One region of the Streptomyces herbicida genome, then DNA from elsewhere that is predicted to be linked to it. Evidence: riboswitches for the same ligand, from Rfam matches in the RefSeq annotation. Region 1 holds a riboswitch; each other region holds the start of a gene.

Region 1 (3,982 bases):
CGCCTCCGCTGCCGCAGCAGCCCCACGGCGAAGTCCACGGCCAGTGCCAGCCAGGCGACCGAGGCCATCGCGAGGGCGAACAGGGACAGGGCCTCGTAGCCCGCCAGCTGCAGCCCGACCGACACGATGCCGGTCGCCATCACGGCGGCCCCGGCCGTCGGCGGGCGCCGCTTCCACCAGGCGCGAAGGGGTGAGGAGGCGGGCATGGGCCCGATGCTAGGGAGCCGTGCGCACCTTGCGAGCGGGGCACGCGCGCGCGTGCCGGGAAAAACGCGCGGGTGCGGGACAGGGTCGCGTGCGCCTCGGGTTCACATCGGCCGCGGCGCTCGCGCCCCTGCCCCACGGTGGTCTCTCACGCCGGCCGCACCACGCTGTGGATGATCGACTCGCCGCCGTAGTAGATCGACTCCTCGCGGACGTAGGCGCCGGGCTTCGGGGCGTGGATCATCATGCCGTTGCCGATGTAGATGCCGACGTGGCTGATGTCGTCGTAGAAGAAGATCAGGTCGCCGGGCTCGGCGTTGGTGAGCGAGACCGTGGTGCCCACGTTGACCTGGTCGTAGGTGGTGCGCGGGAGGCTGACGCCCGCCGCCCGCCAGGCGGCCGAGGTGAGGCCGGAGCAGTCGTAGGAGCCGGGGCCGGTGGCGCCCCAGACGTACGGCTTACCGATCTGGGCGCGGGCGAAGGCGATCGCCTTCTCGGCCTTGGTGGTGTAGGAGGAGTCCGAGGAGGAGCCGGTCGAGCCCGTCGAACCGGTCGACCCCGTCGAACCCGTCGAACCCGTCGAGGTGGACGAGCCCGAGGAGCCCGAAGAACCGGAGGAGCTCGAGGAACTCGCGGCGGCGGCCTTCTTCGCCGCTTCCGCGGCCGCCTGCTTCTTCGCGAGCTCCGCGGCCTTGCGCGCGGCCTCCTCCTGCTTCTGCTTCTCGATCGCGGCGAGCCGGGCCTTCTCCTGCGCCGTCAGCTTGGACAGCAGCTCGCGAGCCGAGGCGAGCTTCTTCTGGACGGTGGCCTTGGCGGTCTTCAGCTCGTTCTGCGACTCGGTCAGCGTCTGGAGGCTCTTGGCGGCCTCCTGCCGCTTCTTCATGGTCGCCGACTGCTGCGTGATGTAGTCGTCGACCGCGCCCTTCTGCCGCGAGGTCATCCGGCCCATCAGCTGGGTCTGGTCGAAGTAGTCCTGCGGGGAGTCCGAGAGCAGGAAGGTGGCGGTGTCGGGCGCGGCGGCCCCGGTCCGGTACTGGGCGGCGGCGAACGTACCCAGTTCCTCACGTGCCTTGTTGAGCTTGTCCGTGCGCCGGGCCACGTCGTCCAGCAGGGAGTCGACGCTCTTGCGCTGACTGCCGGACTTCTCCTTGGCCGCGTTGTACTTCTCGGTCGCCGACTCCGCCTGGCGGTACAGGTCGTCGACCTTCTTCTCGACCTCCTCGATGCTCGGCTTGTCGCCGTCGGCGGAGGGGGTGGCATTGGCGGTCTGGGACAGCAGAGCCACGGAGGTGAGCGCGGCGGTGGCGATGGCGGGGGTGCGTATGCCTGTTACCAGGGCACTCGCGGGGCGCGACTTGCGGTGCGACGCCAAGGGAGGCGACTCCTTCCACGTTCCGCCTACCGAGTTAGCTGTCGGGTTCGGGCGGGTGGTTCGGAAGGGTTGCCCTACGGCCCTTGCTCCGGAGGGAGGTTGGGCCGATTCACCCCAAGGTCGGTTGGGTCCCCGGCTCCGGCTGCCGTGGCGGCGCACCGGACTCGGCGGAGGCCGCGCGGTCCGGCGACGTTCGCCGGTGGGGGTCGTACGGCCCGCCCGAGACGGTAGCCAACTGGTGTGGCCCGTGTGAAGGTTGATGGGCGATATGCCCGATACATTTTTGTGACCTGAAGGCAGAGTTCCGCCCGTGTGACAGCATGCTTCCGGAGCGTGAGACAGTTGTCCGGCTCATGCATCGGGAAGATCCCCCGCGCGCGGGGCCGGTCCTGTTTTCCGGGGCGGCGGTCGATTGTCGGTGGGGCACCCTAGACTCGGAGAGCGATGAGCAGCCTCTTTGACGACAGCTTCCTGGCGGACCTCCAGGCCCCTCACGGGCGCGAGGAGGAACCCCCGCCGCCGCCCGAGGACGATCACGCTCCGGAGCCGGTTCCGGACGATCTGTTCGGTGGGAAGTTCGACGTGCCTCCGGACCGGGACGCGTACTACCGCGACGGCGCCGCGCGCCCGGTGATCGACGCCGCAGCGCTGCTGGAGGGGCTGAACGAGAACCAGCGCGCGGCCGTCGTGCACGCCGGCTCCCCCCTGCTCATCGTGGCCGGCGCCGGATCCGGCAAGACCCGCGTGCTCACGCACCGCATCGCCCACCTGCTGGCCGAGCGGAACGTGCACCCGGGCCAGATCCTCGCGATCACCTTCACCAACAAGGCCGCGGGCGAGATGAAGGAGCGCGTCGAGCACCTCGTCGGCCCCCGCGCGAACGCGATGTGGGTGATGACCTTCCACAGCGCGTGTGTGCGCATCCTGCGCCGCGAGAGCAAGAAGCTCGGCTTCACGTCGTCGTTCTCGATCTACGACGCCGCCGACAGCAAGCGTCTGATGGCCCTGGTCTGCCGCGACCTGGAGCTCGATCCCAAGCGCTTCCCGCCGAAGTCCTTCAGCGCCAAGATCTCGAACCTGAAGAACGAGCTGATCGACGAGGAGGACTTCGCCGCCCAGGCCACCGACGGCTTCGAGAAGACCCTCGCCCAGGCCTACGCCCTCTACCAGTCGCGGCTGCGCGAGGCGAACGCCCTCGACTTCGACGACCTGATCATGACGACGGTCAACCTGCTGCGCGCCTTCCCGGACGTCGCCGAGCACTACCGCCGCCGCTTCCGCCATGTCCTCGTCGACGAGTACCAGGACACCAACCACGCCCAGTACGCCCTCGTGCGCGAGCTCGTCGGCACCGCCGAGCACCCGGTGGACGTACCGCCCGGCGAGTACGACCTCCAGCCCGCCGAGCTGTGCGTCGTGGGTGACGCCGACCAGTCGATCTACGCCTTCCGCGGCGCGACGATCCGCAACATCCTCCAGTTCGAGGAGGACTACCCGGACGCGACGACGATCCTCCTGGAGCAGAACTACCGCTCCACCCAGACGATCCTCTCCGCCGCCAACGCGGTCATCGAGCGCAACGAGTCCCGCCGCCCCAAGAACCTGTGGACCAACGCGGGCGCGGGCGCGCAGATCACCGGCTATGTCGCCGACACCGAGCACGACGAGGCACAGTTCGTCGCCGACGAGATAGACCGCCTCACGGACGCGGGCGAGGCGAAGTCCGGCGACGTCGCCGTCTTCTACCGCACCAACGCCCAGTCCCGTGTCTTCGAAGAGGTCTTCATCCGCGTCGGCCTGCCCTACAAGGTCGTCGGCGGCGTCCGCTTCTACGAGCGCAAGGAGGTCCGGGACGTCCTGGCCTACCTGCGTGTCCTGGCCAACCCGGAGGACTCCGTCCCGCTGCGCCGGATCCTCAACGTCCCCAAGCGCGGTATCGGCGAGCGCGCCGAGGCGATGATCGACGCCCTCGCCCAGCGCGAGAAGATCAGCTTCCCGCAGGCGCTGCGCCGGGTCGACGAGGCGTACGGCATGGCGGCGCGGTCGACGAACGCCGTCAAGCGGTTCAACGTGCTGATGGAGGACCTCCGCACGATCGTCGAGTCCGGCGCGGGACCGGCCATGGTCCTCGAGGCGATACTGGAGCGCACCGGCTATCTCGCCGAGCTGCAGGCCTCCACCGACCCGCAGGACGAGACCCGTATCGAGAACCTCCAGGAACTCGCCGCCGTGGCCCTGGAGTTCGAGCAGGAGCGCGGGGAGGGTGAGCGGAGTACGCTGGCCGACTTCCTGGAGCAGGTCGCCCTGGTCGCCGACTCGGACCAGATCCCCGACGAGGACGAGGAGGGGTCGGGCGTCATCACCTTGATGACCCTCCACACCGCCAAGGGCCTGGAGTTCCCGGTC
Region 2 (3,982 bases), on a different contig from region 1:
GGCAGCAGGTGCGCGTTCGGGCCGCCCAGGTAGCGGAAGAGGGGGAGGTCGCTGGCCTCGGAGGCGGCGTGGGCGACGGCGAGGGAGACGCCGAGGATGGCGTTGGCGCCGAGCGAGCCCTTGTTGTCGGTGGCGTCCAGGTCGAACATCGCCTGGTCGATCAGGCGCTGCTCGGTGGCGTCGTAGCCGACCAGCTCCGGGCCGATCTGCTCGATCACGGCGAGGACGGCCTTCTCGACGCCCTTGCCCAGGTAGCGGTTCGGGTCACCGTCGCGGAGCTCGATGGCCTCGAAGGCACCGGTGGAGGCGCCGGACGGAACGGCGGCACGACCCGTGCTGCCGTCGTCGAGGCCGACCTCGACCTCGACCGTGGGGTTGCCTCGGGAGTCCAGGATTTCCCGGGCTACGACGACGTCGATGGACGGCACGAGCATCTCCTTCTTGGGATGTGACGCTGGAAGTGCGGGGCTGGGGTGCCTTGCGACTAGAGCCTAACCGTCCCGGGGGCATCGGCCACCGACCGACCGTCCCGTGGACAGGGTTCGACCGTACCCATTGTTCCGGCTCGAAACAAAGGCGGGGTGGAGAACGGCTCGAGAAACATCGCGAGAAGAACGCGGCGAGAGGGACGGCTCCGGCGGAACGGCACGAGCACAGCGGCCCAAGCACGAGCACAGCGGCCCAAGCACGAGCACAGCGGCCCTGGAACAAACCCCGCCCCGGCGCGTACGGGGGAATACGCACCGGGGCGGGGAGACCGTGGGGACGGGGGGGGGCGGGCCCCACGTGCCCTCCACTGCGGGGAGCACGGTGGGGAGCGGCCTGTGATTCGGCTACCAGGCGCCTGTCACTTCAGGTGCAGCTGCTGGCCCGGGTAGATGAGGTCCGCGTCCTGGACGATGTCCTTGTTCAGCTTGAACAGCTTCTGCCAGCCGCCCTTGACCTTGTGCTTCTGGGCGATCGAGCCGAGGGTGTCGCCCTTGACGACCTTGTACTCGCCGTCCCCCTTCTTGACCTTCTTGCCGGTCGGGGTGGTGACGGTCTTGGCGGCCGGGCGCTGGGCGGAGCGGGAGGCGGCCGGCTTCTCCGTCGAGCGGGTGGCGGTGCTCGAGGAGCTCGCCGCGGCGCCGCCGTAGGGGGCGCTGGACAGGCCCGTGCCGCAGACCGGCCAGGCGCCCTTGCCCTGGGCGGCGAGGACCTTCTCGGCGATCTCTATCTGCTGCGCCTTGGTGGCCTTGTCCGCGGTGCCGGCGTACTTCGTGCCGCCGTACGCGGCCCACGTCGACGCCGAGAACTGCAGACCGCCGTAGTAGCCGTTGCCGGTGTTGATCGACCAGTTGCCGCCGGACTCGCACTTGGCGACGGCGTCCCACTCGGAGGCAGTGGCGGCGGCGGCGGTGCCGGAGGCCATCAGCGGGGCGGCGATGGCGGCGCCGGTGACACCGGCGAGCGCGATGGCACGCGTGGCCTTGGCCTTCGAGGGACGACGGTGCTTGCCCTTGACGGAAAACAGCATGGATGGATCCCCTCACCGACGCCTGCGAGGTGAGCTGTCGGGTTCGGGCCGGTTGAGTTGCCCGGCCACACCTCCACTGGGAGGCGTGGCTCCACCCCTAGCCGCTCCGGCTCAACTGCCCGGCGCGGCACTTACCTTGGGTCCCCCGCTCCTGCCTACGGCGCGTGACGCGACGACTGTTCCCGTGCGGCCGCTGGCAGGACTCGGCGTTGCGACAGCCGGGGCTCGTGGTGACGAGCGGACTCGACCGTAGACACGCGATCCGGGGAATTTCAAAGACGATCAGGGCTTCTGAGACTCATCCCACACTTTCACCAAACCGGACATTAGGCGTGAAAGTGGGGCGTCAACTCCCGCTACTTTCCGCCGTTTTCGGTACCGACGTCCAGGGTCTGACCGGCGGTGATGTCGTTCGGGTCGGCGCCGATGGCCGCCTTGTTGGCGGCATAGAGCGCACGCCATCCGCCGTCGACGTCAAGGGAGTCGGCGATGGACACGAGGGTGTCGCCGTCGCGGACCGTGTAGGTACGCGAGGCGTGACGGCCCACGGAGGCGGAGTCCTGACCGTTTGCTGTGCTTTCGTCCGCACTGGTCCCACGGTGACGACCGCCCCCGACGGCGCCGGTGTCGACCAGACTCCAAGACCCGCCGTTCTGCCACGAGTTGTCGGAGTCGCCCGATTTGGGGGCTTCTGTGGGTGCATCGCCGCTCCCCTGCGAGTCGCCCGAACCCGCAGAATCCGACTTGTCCGACTTAGCGGAATCCTCGCCCTTGTCCTCGTTCTTATCGTTGTCCTTCGCCTCGCTGTCCTTGTCGGCGCTTGTCGAGGGCGAGGCCTCCTCCGAGGAGTCCGACTTCGAAGGCGAGTCGGACGAGTCGGACGAAACAGAGGAGCCGGAGGAGCTCGAAGAATCGGACGAGCCAGACGAGCCAGACGAGCCGGACGAACCGGACCCCGAGACGCCGGTGTCGACGTCGACCGACCCGGAGCTCGCGGTGAGCCCGGAGAGCAGCGCACAGGTCGCCCAGGGCTTAGTGCCCCGGTCGGCGAGAACCTTCTCCGCGACGGCTATCTGCTGCGATCGGCTGGCCTCGTCCGGGCTGGAGGCGTACTCGAGGCCGCCGTACTTGTCCCAGTCGTCCTGGGACATCTGCAGGCCGCCGTAGTACCCGTTGCCGGAGTCGGCGCTCCAGGAGCCGCCACTCTCGCACTCGGCCACCTTGTCCCATGTGGTGCCGTCGGCCGCGTTGGCGCTCGCGGCACCGAGGAGCGGGATGGCGATGGCGGAGCCGGTCACTCCGGCCGCGACGAGGATGGCCGGAGCCTGACGGGGGCGACGGTGACGACCGTTCCCGGAGAGCATGCGGAAGCCTTTCGTGCGACAGCGATGACCGGCGCGGCACAGAAAGCCGACGTACCGCGCTGTCGACTGAACGTATCCACTGACGATCACTTGTCACAAGTTAATGCCGCGTAGATCACGTGAAGATCACATAGTTGATGATTCATCAGATCCGAGCCGCAGCAGGCCGCACTTCCCCCACTTACCGGACGGGAGTGAACTCCACGGGCAAAGTGCGCAGTCCACGCATGATGAGCCCGCCACGCCACCGCAAATCGGCCGGATCCACCGCAAGTCTGAGGTCCGGGAGGCGGGTGAGGAGGGTGGCGAGCGCGGTCTGGCCCTCCAGCCGGGCAAGGGGGGCACCCAGGCAGTAGTGGATGCCGTGGCCGTATCCAAGGTGTTGGTTGTCACGTCGGCCGAGGTCGAGAACGTCCGGATCGGCGAACCGCTCCGGGTCCCGGTCGGCGGCGGCGAGTACCACCAGGACGGGGTCGCCGGACGCGATGTCCTGCCCGCCGATGGCGAGTGCCTCCGTGGCGAACCGCCAGGTGGCCAGTTCGACCGGTCCGTCGTAGCGCAGGAGTTCCTCGACGCCGGTCTCCAGGAGGTCCCGTTCGTCGCGGGCGAGGGACGCCTGGAGACGGTGCCGCTGCTCGGGATGATTGAGAAGGGCGTAGGTGCCGTTGCCGATGAGGTTGACGGTCGTCTCGAACCCGGCGAACAGCAGGATGAAGGCCATCGCGGCGGCCTCGTTCTCGGTGAGGTGCTCGCCGTGGTCCGAGGCACGGATCAGCCCCGAGATGAGGTCCTCGCCGGGAGCGGGACTGTCGGGCAGGGCCGCGCGCTTCTTGTGGATGAGCTCGGCGAGATAGCCCCGCATCTTCTTGACCGACCGCGCGACCCCGCCGCGCGGCCCTCCCCCGTGCCGGATCATCATCCCCGCCCAGTCCCGGAAGTCGTCCTGGTCCTCGCGCGGAACGCCGAGCATGTCGCAGATGGCGTAGATGGGGAGGGGAAAGGCGAACTCGTGGATGAGGTCGGCGGTTCCCTCGGCAGCGAACCCGTCGATGAGCCGGTCCGTCAGTTCCTGTACGCGCGAGCCGAATTCGGCGACCCGGCG
Region 3 (3,982 bases), on a different contig from region 1:
GCGCAGTTCATGCATCTCGAGCACGACAACCCGGACCGGGACATCTCGCTGTATCTGAACTCGCCCGGCGGCTCGTTCAGCGCGATGGCGGCCGTCTACGACACGATGCGGTACGTCGGCTGCGACGTGGAGACGATCTGCCTGGGACAGGCCGGCTCGTCCGCCGCGGTGCTGCTCGCCGCCGGTACGCCGGGCAAGCGGTTCGCGCTGCCCGGCGCGCGTGTGCTGCTCGGGCAGCCCTCGCTGCCCGAGCCGGTGGAGGGCCAGCCGAGTGACCTCGTCATCCAGGCCGAGGAGTTGGCCAGGACCCGGACCCTCCTCGAAGAAATGCTCGTTCGGCACACCGGACGCAGCCCGGAGCAGGTCCACGAGGACCTGGAGCGGGATCTGATCCTGGACGCGCCGGGCGCGCTGGAGCACGGGCTGGTGGACGGGATCATCCCCAGCCGCAAGGCCTCCCGCGCCGCTCGGGACGCGGGGTGAGCCGGCGGATGCTGCCTCCGGAGCTGCCTCCGCTGCCTGCCCTGACGCGGGCCGAGGGTGAGTTGATCGACCGTTACCTCGATGTGGTCGACCTCCTGGGCCGGATCAATCCGGCCCAGCACGAGGACACCTACCGCGGGCTGCGGGCCGCCCAGGCGCTGGTCCGTGCGGCGGTGGAGCTGCGCGACGCGCTGACCCTCATGCACCAGCGCGGCGAGACGGAGTTGCACGCGGCCACGTTGGCGCGCGCACTGCGGGTGCTGGACGGCGAACGCCGGACGGCGAGGGTCACCGTCCCACCCGACGCCGCCGATTGACGCACTGCCGTCCGGAACGGAGTTGAAACGACCCAAAAGGTGTACCGCTGTTTGGAGTAGTCGCGGGTCCGTTTCCAAGGCCGTGGAGGTTGCGCAACACGCTTGCCCGAGGGGGACGGTGAGACGCTTCCGCGCTGGTCCGGGGGTCCCCGACCCCCTCGACCTTGACTCGAACACAGCGGTGTCCACCCGAACGGCTGAGTGGTGAGTAACGCCACAAATCCCCGATTCCATTGGGATTTTCGGACACCTGTGAGTGAAGATCCCTGTCTGACGACAAGCCCCCGCCACAGCGGCGGGGCGGTCCGGGCGGACGCCGAGTCCTGCCGCCGCCCGGATGACCGGTCGACAGGAGTGGATCGGCAGGAGTGGAGGACCCAAGCAAGACGGGTCGCCGGAACGGATGTTCGTTCGTCTGTTTGTTCGTTCCGAGCAGCCCTTGGGGTGAAGCCGCGGCAACGCGGCCGGGCTACTTCGCCAGCCCGAATCCGACAGGTCATCCTTCACAGGCGGCTGACGAAGGGTTGCGCATGACTGCGCTCAATCGTGTCCCGTCGCTCATGGCCCGGGCCGGTACGGCCTCGGCCCTCACCATCGCCGCCGTGGGCGGCTCGATCGTGGTTCCGGGTGTCGCCGCCGACGCATCGGCCGCGACGATGGCGACGAAGGCACTCCAGGTCGCGGCTTCCAAGAAGGGGTCCCCCTACAGGTGGGGCGCCACCGGGCCGCGGAGGTTCGACTGCTCCGGGCTGACGCTGTACTCGTACAAGAAGGCGGGCAAGACCCTGCCCCGTACGGCCGCCCAGCAGTACAACAAGACCCACCACATCTCGGCCAAGCACCGCAAGGCCGGTGACCTGGTCTTCTTCCACTCGGGCTCCAGCGTGTACCACGTGGGGATCTACGCCGGGAAGGGGAAGATCTGGCACGCCCCGAAGACCGGGGACGTGGTGAAGCTGCAGAAGATCTGGACGAGGAGCGTCTGGTACGGCCGGGTCAGCTGACCCGCCCGAGGGGGTGGCAGGCCTGTGGCGCCGTCACCCCCTCGGGTCCCGCTCCGGCCTGACCTGGTGTCACGTCAGGAACGGTTCGAGGAGCAGGGCCGCGCCCAGAACCGTCAGCGCCACACCGGTCGCCGACCGAAGAGCCATGGCGGCCCGCGGCCGGCGCAGCCACCGGCCGAGCCGGTCCACCAGCAGCGCCACCGTCGGGAACCACACCAGGGTCAGCCCGATCACGATCAGTGCGAGCAGCAGGGTCCTGGGCAGCGCGGAGCTGCCCGCCGGTACGAACTGGGGCAGCAGGCTGAGAAAGGTCAGCGAGGCCTTGGGGTTGAGGGCATTGGTCATGAACCCCTGACGCAGCGGGTGCGCGGCCGACGGAGTGCCGCTGTCCGTGTCGCCGCTCTGCGGCTGCCGCAGCGACCACAGCGTCCGTCCGCCCAGATACAGCACATACGCGCCGCCGAGCAGTTGCAGGGCGCGGAACAGCGGGGGCACGGCGACCAGGACCGCGGCGACCCCCGCGGCCACCAGAGCCGTGTGGACGAGCAGCCCGCCCGCGATGCCGAGCGCACAGGCGATGCCCGCCCGGCGGGAGACCAGTGCGTTGCGTACGACGACCGTGAAGTCGGCGCCGGGCATGGCGACCATGCCGGCGGCGATCCCGGTGAAGGCGATGAGCTGTCCGTCCATGGCCCCCAGCCTCCCGCGGACGGGCCTTCAGCAGGTATTTCGGATATCCTGGGTGAACCTTAAGCATTCCTTTGGGCGGGCAACCGGTATGTACGACCCCATCCGACTCGCCGCCCTCGTCGCGGTGGCGGAGGCGGGGTCCATCACCCGTGCCGCCGAGCGGCTCGGCTACACACCCCCGGCGCTCTCCCAGCAGCTGGCCAAGCTGGAGCGGGAGGCGGGGACGGCGTTGCTGGTCCGGCACCACCGCGGGGCGCGGCTGACGGACGCGGGCGAGCTGCTGGTGGCCCGGGCCCGCCGGGTGCTCGACGAGTTGGAGCAGGCCCGGCACGAACTGGCCCGGCTGGCCGGTCTGTCGGGCGGCACACTCCGGCTCGGTACGTTTCCGACGGCCGGGACCCATCTGCTGCCGCCGGTGCTGAGCGCGTTCCACCGGGCGCATCCTGATGTGGAGCTGTCGGTGGCCGACTACGATCCGCCGACCGGCGTGGCGGCGGTGGCGGCCGGGGAGGTGGACCTGGCGCTGACGCACGCGTATCACCCGGCGGAGCCGGTTCCGGTGCCGTCCTCGGTGGGTCTGGAGCCGGTGCTGGTCGAGGAGCTGGTCCTGGTGACCGCCCCGGGGCATGCGCTGAGCAGTGACTCCTCCCGGCTGCCGCTGTCGGGGCTGGCGGGTCAGCCGCTGGTCAGCATGGCGCCGGAACTGCCCGCCCGGCAGGGAGTGGAGGCGCTTCTGGCCCGGGCGGGGGCAACGCCGTCCGTGCTGGTGCCGACCCCGGGGTACGCCGTGGTGTGCGCGCTGGTGAGTGCCGGGCTCGGCGTGGCCGTCGTACCGGAGATGGTGGCGCGGACGGCGGTCACTCCGGTCGGGGTGCGCCCGCTGGGAGCGGGAGAACTGCGCCGGACGATCTCGGTCGCGTTCCGGGCCGACGAGGTGGCTCCGGCCGCCGACACCTTCCGGGCCCTGCTGCGCGGGGCGTTCGGGCGTGCGTATCGGACGCCGGGGGCCTGAGTGCTACGGCTCCTGCTGTCCCGCCGCCGTGACCGGCTGGGCGGGTACCGTCCAGGGAAGTTCGATGGAGACGGTCTTGCCGCCCTCGCGGGTGGGCCTGACCCGTAGCTTGCCGCCGCATTCGGCGGTGAGCCAGCGGATGATCACCATGCCTCGGCCGTTGTCCTGCTGGACGGCGGCGGGCAGTCTCTTCGGGAAGCGCGGATGGCTGTCGGTGACGCCGATGCGCAGGTGTTCGTCACGATCGAGCACGAGGTCCACCGTGAAGGTGGGTGACTGACCGAAGGTGTGCTGTACGGCATTGGTGGCGAGTTCGGAGACGATGAGCCGGACCGTGTCGGCCACTTCCGTGTCCGGTGGCAGGCCCCATTCCGCGAGAGTGGCCAGCGCGTAGGAACGGGCCGCGGAGACCGAGGCGGGATCGCTCGGCAGAGTGACGGATGCTTCCAGATGGTCTGCCATGACGACGTCGTCCC

What was found. Region 1 has a riboswitch for cyclic di-AMP ahead of Q8A52_RS00395 (C40 family peptidase). Riboswitches for the same ligand answer to the same signal wherever they lie in the genome.
Region 2: linked by a shared signal. The riboswitch ahead of Q8A52_RS04105 (transglycosylase family protein) and the one ahead of Q8A52_RS00395 (C40 family peptidase) in region 1 are both predicted to bind cyclic di-AMP.
Region 3: linked by a shared signal. The riboswitch ahead of Q8A52_RS35785 (C40 family peptidase) and the one ahead of Q8A52_RS00395 (C40 family peptidase) in region 1 are both predicted to bind cyclic di-AMP.

The regions. Positions count from the first base shown of each region.
Region 1 is NZ_JAUYWJ010000001.1:85,184-89,165, forward strand. Features, by position in the region: gene Q8A52_RS00390 (tellurite resistance/C4-dicarboxylate transporter family protein) at 1-206, opposite strand, end outside; gene Q8A52_RS00395 (C40 family peptidase) at 353-1,576, opposite strand; cyclic di-AMP (ydaO/yuaA leader) riboswitch at 1,585-1,756, opposite strand; gene pcrA (DNA helicase PcrA) at 2,021-3,982, shown strand, end outside.
Region 2 is NZ_JAUYWJ010000002.1:90,379-94,360, forward strand. Features, by position in the region: gene eno (phosphopyruvate hydratase) at 1-434, opposite strand, end outside; gene Q8A52_RS04105 (transglycosylase family protein) at 848-1,516, opposite strand; cyclic di-AMP (ydaO/yuaA leader) riboswitch at 1,521-1,689, opposite strand; gene Q8A52_RS04110 (transglycosylase family protein) at 1,873-2,880, opposite strand; gene Q8A52_RS04115 (cytochrome P450 family protein) at 3,062-3,982, opposite strand, start outside.
Region 3 is NZ_JAUYWJ010000021.1:112,358-116,339, forward strand. Features, by position in the region: gene Q8A52_RS35775 (ATP-dependent Clp protease proteolytic subunit) at 1-483, shown strand, start outside; gene Q8A52_RS35780 (hypothetical protein) at 492-800, shown strand; cyclic di-AMP (ydaO/yuaA leader) riboswitch at 1,121-1,327, shown strand; gene Q8A52_RS35785 (C40 family peptidase) at 1,331-1,804, shown strand; gene Q8A52_RS35790 (LysE family translocator) at 1,874-2,494, opposite strand; gene Q8A52_RS35795 (LysR family transcriptional regulator) at 2,583-3,506, shown strand; gene Q8A52_RS35800 (ATP-binding protein) at 3,510-3,968, opposite strand.